2 linked regions of the Neorhizobium galegae genome follow. The protein of the gene in region 1 interacts with the protein of each later gene in a pairwise test. Links are inferred from orthologs where the notes say so. Each region holds a gene or a part of one and is shown on either strand. Other genes may lie near its edges.

The links.
Region 2: the proteins of LZK81_RS04030 (region 1) and ptsN interact in binary tests that used the Escherichia coli proteins (3 or more experiments, as listed by UniProt). The link is inferred for Neorhizobium galegae from one-to-one orthologs.

The regions. Positions count from the first base shown.
Region 1 is NZ_CP090095.1:823,870-827,460, reverse strand. The notes cover bases 162-3,434. They hold LZK81_RS04030 (sensor histidine kinase), read right to left. Parts: upstream 3,068-3,434; coding sequence 362-3,067; downstream 162-361. Other genes in these bases: kdpC (potassium-transporting ATPase subunit KdpC), read right to left, coding at 3,244-3,434; LZK81_RS04035 (response regulator transcription factor), read right to left, coding at 162-365. Outside these bases: more of LZK81_RS04035, read right to left, coding at 1-161; more of kdpC, read right to left, coding at 3,435-3,591. UniProt on the Escherichia coli protein: Member of the two-component regulatory system KdpD/KdpE involved in the regulation of the kdp operon. KdpD may function as a membrane-associated protein kinase that phosphorylates KdpE in response to environmental signals.
Region 2 is NZ_CP090095.1:543,813-546,850, forward strand. Bases 143-2,862 are described here. They hold ptsN (PTS IIA-like nitrogen regulatory protein PtsN), read right to left. Parts: upstream 1,875-2,862; coding sequence 1,410-1,874; downstream 143-1,409. Other genes in these bases: hrcA (heat-inducible transcriptional repressor HrcA), read left to right, coding at 143-452; grpE (nucleotide exchange factor GrpE), read left to right, coding at 569-1,210; hpf (ribosome hibernation-promoting factor, HPF/YfiA family), read right to left, coding at 1,951-2,526; rpoN (RNA polymerase factor sigma-54), read right to left, coding at 2,775-2,862. In the rest of the region: more of hrcA, read left to right, coding at 1-142; more of rpoN, read right to left, coding at 2,863-3,038. UniProt on the Escherichia coli protein: Seems to have a role in regulating nitrogen assimilation.

The sequences.
Region 1 (3,591 bases):
CGAAGCGCCACGCGGATGCGGGCGACGAGTTCGTTCATGCCGAAGGGTTTCGTCACATAGTCGTCGGCGCCGAGTTCGAGCGCCTTGACGATGCCCGCCTCATCGGTGCGGCTCGACAGGATGACGATCGGCAGATCCAGCCCCTCGCCGCGCCATCTGGCGAGCAGATCGTGGCCGGCCATATCCGGCAGGCCGAGATCGAGGATGATCAGGTCCGGCTTCTCGGACTTGACGAGATCGATCGCGACCTTGGCATTCATCGCCTCGCTGACGGCATAGCCCTGGGTGGAGAGGCCGACGCGCAAGAGCTTGCGGATCGGGGGCTCGTCATCGACGATCAGGACGCGCACCGCGGTATTGGTCATTCCTGTTCTCCCAGAATGGGCATTTCGGCCGGCACCGGCATGCGGATCGTAAAGATCGCACCGGCACGATCGGAGCGGTTGGCAGCCCTGATCGTGCCGCCCATGGCCTCGATGAAGCCGCGGCATATGGAAAGGCCAAGCCCGGTGCCGGCCCGCACATGGTCACCTTTCCGAACGCGGTAGAAACTGTCGAAGATGCGCTCCAGATCGTCGCGCGGGATGCCCGGTCCTTCATCCATCACCGAGATAAGAACTGAATCGCCGTCCTGCCAGCCTCGAATGTCGATGACGGTCTCGTCGGGAGCATACTTGGCGGCATTGTCGATCAGGTTGAACAGGACCTGTTCGAACAGGACGGGATCGACCTTGAGCATCGGCATGTCGGCCGGAATGTTGACGCTGAGCCTGTGCCCGGAGGCGATCTTCGCGGCCCGGCTCAAGGCCGTGCCGACGATATCGCCGGCGAAATGGAAGGCGTAGTTCGGCTCCATGGCGCCGGAGCCGATACGGGTCATGTCGAGCAGGTTGGAAATGAAGCGGTTCAGCCGCTCCGACTCGTCGACGACGCTGGTCAGCAGTTCGGCGCGGGCCTCTTCGGGAATATCGGCGCCGAAATCCTTGAGCGTGCCGGCGGAGCCCATGATCGCGGCGAGCGGCGTCTTCAGGTCGTGCGAGATCGAAGTCAGCAGCGCGGTGCGCAGGCGGTCGGTCTCGGCGGCGAGCTGGGCCTTGTCGACGTCGGAGACGAGTTGGATGCGCTCGATCGCCAGCGCCGCCTGGTCGGCCAGCGCATCGAACAGCCGCTGCTGTTCGGGTGTCAGCAGCGGTCCCTGCTTGTCGTTGTCGAGGCCGATGACGCCGACCGCCTCGCGGCCGGTGCGCATCGGCAGGTAGAGGCGTTTTGCGCCCGGCAGCGTATCGGCGGCGCGGCCGGCCGGGCGATTGTGCTCCCAGGCCCATTTGGCGGCGGCGATATCGGCATCGACCAGCGTGTCGTCCGGCGGGTAACCGGCCTTGACGGCGATCGAGCCGTTTTCCGGTAGCAGGATGACCACCCGGACCTTCAGCATCGAGGCGATCTGGAAGGCGGTCGCCCAGAGCACATCGTCCAGCGTGCCGGTGCCGGCGAGCTTTTTCGAGAAGAGGTAAAGGTCTTCGGTGGTGCGGGCTCTTTGACGGGCGGCAGCAGCCTGGCGCTGGACGGCCGCCGTCAGGTTGGAAGCGACGACCGCGACGCCAAGATAAAAGAACAGCGCCACCAGGCTTTCCGGGTCCCGGACCGTAAACGTGTAGCGCGGCTCGAGAAAAAAGAAATTGAAGGAGAGCGCGCCAGCCACGGAGGCGAACAGGCCAGGTCCCAGCCCGCCGCGCACCGCTGCCGCCAGCACCGCCATCAGGAAAACGAGGGCAAGGTTGCGGACGTCGAGCGTCTGGTCGAGCGCAGCACCGGCGATGATCGCAAGAGCCACAAAGATCGTACTTTTGACGTAAGGCTTGAAACGGAAGGTCTTGGGCAGCTGCGCCGCCTTCAGGCCGCGTTTCGGTTCGCCTTCCTTGGAGTCGCCGGAGATGACATGGACGCTGATATCACCCGCATAGCGGATCAGGTCATAAGTGACCGACCCCTGCAAGATCTGCCGCCAACGCGGTCTGGCCGGGCGTCCGACGACGATATGGGTGAAGTTGTTGGCGTTGGCATAGGCGATGATCTCGCGCGACGGCTGCAGCGCAGGCAGCGTCACGGTCTCGCCGCCGAGCTGTTCGGCCAGCCTCATGTTGGCCGCCAGCCGGTCCTTGTCCTGTTCGGGCAGATTGACCGATTGCGGCGTTTCGAGATGCAATGCAGCCCATGGCGCCCGCAGGCGATCGGCCTGGCGGCGCGCGTACCGCACCAGGCTCGCACCGTTCCTGCCGTGGTCGAGGCAGACGAGCACCCGATCGCCGGCCGCCCAGGGGCCGGAAATGGCATGCGCCTGCATATGGTTCAAAAGCTGCTCGTCAACCCGCTGGGCGGTGCGGCGGAGCGCCAGTTCGCGCAGCGCCGTCAGATTGCCGGGGGAAAAGTAGTTCTCGATGGCACGCCGCGCCGTGGTCGGCACATAGACCTTGCCGTCGTTCAGCCGCTTGATGAGGTCGTCGGGGGTGATGTCGATGATCTCGACGTCGTCGGCCCGGTCGATGATGCTGTCCGGCACCGTCTCACGTACCCGGACACGGGTGATCTGTGCCACCACGTCGTTCAGGCTCTCGACATGCTGGATGTTGAGCGTCGAATAGACGTCGATACCCTGCGAGAGGATTTCCTGCACATCCATGTAACGCTTCGGATGGCGGCTGCCGGCGGCATTGGTATGGGCGAGTTCGTCGACCAGGACCAGAGCCGGGCGGCGCGCGAGAATAGCGTCGAGGTCCATTTCATCGAGCTGCTGGCCGCGATAGTCGATCGCCTTGCGCGGCACGATCTCGAAGCCCTCGACCAGGGCCTCGGTTTCCTGGCGGCCGTGGGTTTCGACCACACCGATCACCACGTCGAGACCGTCCGCCCTGCGGGCGCGGCCGGACATCAGCATCTCGTAGGTCTTGCCGACGCCGGGGGCCGCACCCAGGAAAATCTTCAGCCGCCCGCGCGCCTCACGCTCGGCATGCTCCAGAAGCGCATCCGGCGAAGGTCTGTTCTCACTCTCGCGACTGTCGTCGGGCATGCGGTTTGGTCTTTCGTGTCGGTGGGGGACACCCCCTCACCCAGCCTCCGCTTCGCTCGGCCACCCTCTCCCCGAGGGGAGAGGAGGACCGGAGACGTCGCAGCATAACTTTCTTCTCCCCAGCGGGGAGAAGGTGGCCCGAAGGGTCGGATGAGGGGGCGACGCAGCTCGCTACTTCACCGACTCATAGGAGCATCAAGCGCCATATTCAACGCCAGCACGTTGACCACAGGTTCGCCGAGGAACCCGAGTTCACGGCCTTCGACGTGGCCCTCAACGAGCGCGCGGACCGCTGCCTCGTCCATGTTGCGGGCCTTGGCGACGCGCGGTACCTGGAAGTATGCGGCTTCCGGCGAGACATGCGGGTCGAGGCCGCTGCCGGATGCGGTGACGAGGTCGATCGGCACGTCCGCGCTCGGGTTGGTGGCCTTTGCGGCTTCGTAGTCCGTCTTCACCCGGTCGATCAGCTTGGCGCTGGTGGGGCCGAGGTTGGAGCCGGAGGACGAGGCGGCGTTGTAACCGTC
Region 2 (3,038 bases), 280 kb from region 1 along the record:
AGCTGAAGACGCTCAAGGATCAGGTACAGGGAGAGCTCCATGCGCTCTCGCAGGAACTGGTTGAGCGCGGTCTTGCGGTCTGGTCCGGCGATAGCGAGGAAGGCAAGCCGACCCAGCTCATCGTCCGCGGCCGGGCCAATCTGCTCGAAGGCCTGGCGGATGTCGCCGATCTCGATCGCCTGCGGTTGCTTTTCGACGATCTCGAAAAGAAGGACAGCCTGATCGAAATCCTCGATCTCGCTGAGAAGGGACCGGGCGTGCGAATCTTCATCGGCTCGGAAAACAAACTGTTCTCCCTGTCGGGCTCCTCGCTCATCGTGGCGCCCTATCGTGACGGCGAAGACCGGATCGTCGGCGCCGTCGGGGTCATCGGGCCGACGCGGCTCAACTATTCGCGCATCGTGCCGATGGTGGATTACACCGCGCAGCTGCTTGCCAGGCTGTCGCGCTGAATTCACGACGGAGCCGCCCAATTTTCCCATCAAGCCTTGATTTTTTCACTTTAAACCTCGATATCGGGCACAAATCCAAGCCCGTAAATCCAAGCCAAGAATAACCGGAGACCGTCATGACCGACGAAACCAACAAGAACGGACCTGACGCAACTGCCGCGGAGAACACGGTTGAAGCTGTTGCATCTGCTCTTGAGGACGCGGCCAACCAGAAGAATGCCGAGGCGCCTGCCGCCGAACCGGATCCGCTGGAATTGCTGAAAGCCGAAAATAACGAGCTGCGCGACCGCTTCCTGCGGCTGGCGGCCGAAATGGATAACCTGCGCCGCCGCACCGAACGCGAAATCAAGGACGCAAAGTCCTATGCGGCGGCTGGCTTTGCGCGCGACATGCTCGCCGTTTCGGACAACCTGCGCCGGGCGCTGGACGCCGTGCCGGCCGAGATGCGCGCCGGAGCCGATGCATCGCTGACCACGCTTCTGGAGGGGGTCGAGCTGACCGAACGCTCCATGCTGTCGGCGCTGGAACGCCACGGTGTGAAGAAGATCGATGCGGAAGGTCAGAAGTTCGACCCGAACTTCCATCAGGCCATGTTCGAGATCCCGAACCCTGCTGTCCCGAACAATACCGTCGTTCAGGTCGTCCAGGCGGGCTTCACGATCGGCGAACGCGTGCTGCGCCCCGCCATGGTCGGTGTTGCAAAGGGCGGCCCGAAGGCGGAAGTCTCCGCGGAAGCCGCCGGCGAGAAAAATGCCTGAAAGCTTTGAAAAGCGGGCGCAAGCCCGCTTTTCGCTTTGCGCCGGACCTTCAGTCGGCGTTTCGCAATCCTGACGGCAAGCGCCCGCTCCGCCAAGTCCACGTAGATCTTCCCCTTAAAACGGCGGCTCAAGAACAAAACCGCCCGGCGCTTTGTCAGCGGCCGGGCGGTTCGTTTCGTCCCCACGAATGTGTATGCGGTCAGGCGGCGTGGTTTGCCTGCTGCTCGTTGAGGAAGGCATAGATCGCCGAAGCGGAATCGGTCTTGCGCAGCTTGGCGACAAGTTCCTGGTCGCGCAGGACGCGGGCGATGCGCGACAGGGCCTTCAAATGGTCGGCGCCGGCGCCTTCGGGTGCGAGCAGCAGGAACACCAGATCGACCGGCTCGTCATCGAGCGCTTCGAAATCGACCGGCGCTTCAAGGCGCGCGAAAATACCCTTGATCGACGAGATGCTGTTGAGCTTGCCGTGCGGGATGGCGATGCCGTGGCCGACGCCGGTGGAGCCGAGCCTTTCGCGCTGCAGGATGATGTCGAAGATTTCTCGTTCGCTCACGCCCGTCAGCTTGGAAGCCTTGGCCGCCAGCTCCTGCAATAGCTGTTTTTTGGAATTTACCTTTAGGGCAGGAATAATCGCATCTTGCTGCAGCAAATCTGCCAATGCCATTCTCGTCATCCTTCGTGCCGCAAGAGCTTGTGCCCTAGGCGAAGGGGAGCGCCGTCTCCGACGCTCTCCCCAGGTGTCAGTTCTTGATATTGGTGGAATCGATCCAGCCAATATTACCGTCATTGCGGCGGTACACAATGTTCAGATGTTCCTTGCCGGGACTGCGGAACAGAAGAACAGGCTCGTCTGTCATATCAAGTGCCATGACGGCGCTTGCGACCGTCATCGTCTTCAACTGCTTCGAACTTTCCGCGACAATGGTCGGCGCGAAATCCTCGGGCACTTCCTCCCCTTCATCCGGTACGCTGTCCATAACAGTGTAGGCAACTTCCGCATAACCATTCACATGGTTGCCGGCATGATGATCCTTGAGCCGCCGTTTGTAGCGGCGCAGACGCTTTTCGATCCGCTGTGCTGCGGCGTCGAAACTGATCTGTGGATCATTCGCCTCGCCGGCCGCATGCAGGACGATCCCGGTATCGAGATGCACCTTGCAGTCGGCAGAAAAGCGCGAACCAGCCTTTTCCACGATGACTTGGCTCGAATAGCCTCCGTCGAAGTATTTTGTAACCGCTTCTCCGATTTGGTCCTCGATCCTTTGACGGAACGAATCGCCAATTTCCATATGCTTACCGGATACACGCACACTCATGGAGTTCTTCCTTCTTGTCGTGACTTGCGTGTTCCAGTCTACGCCAAGCCGTCCCCTCATCCAAGTCGTTCACACGTCACCGCGCTAAATTGCTGCAATCGGTGTCTGTCTGGATGATGGGATACGTTTCGTGCCATGTCCCGTGCAGTTGCGGCGGGCTTCTAGCGCCCGATGTTTTAAATGTCAACGGTGGCCGGTCTCGGGATTTCTACGTAGGCCTGTGGAAAACCGCCTGTTTCGGCCGCGTTTCAGTATGCCGCGACCCCGGCGATCGCACGCTTTTCGCGGCGGCGCTGAACGGAGGAGGGGATGTTCATCGCCTCGCGGTATTTAGCGACGGTCCGGCGCGCAAGTTCGACGCCGCCGCGTTTCAGGCTGATCACGATATCGTCGTCCGAAAGCACCGCATCCGGCGTCTCCTGCGCGATGAGCAGGCGAATCCGGTGGCGCACGGCCTCGGCCGAATGGCTGTCGCCACCTTCTTCTGCCGAGCCGATCGACACCGTGAAGAA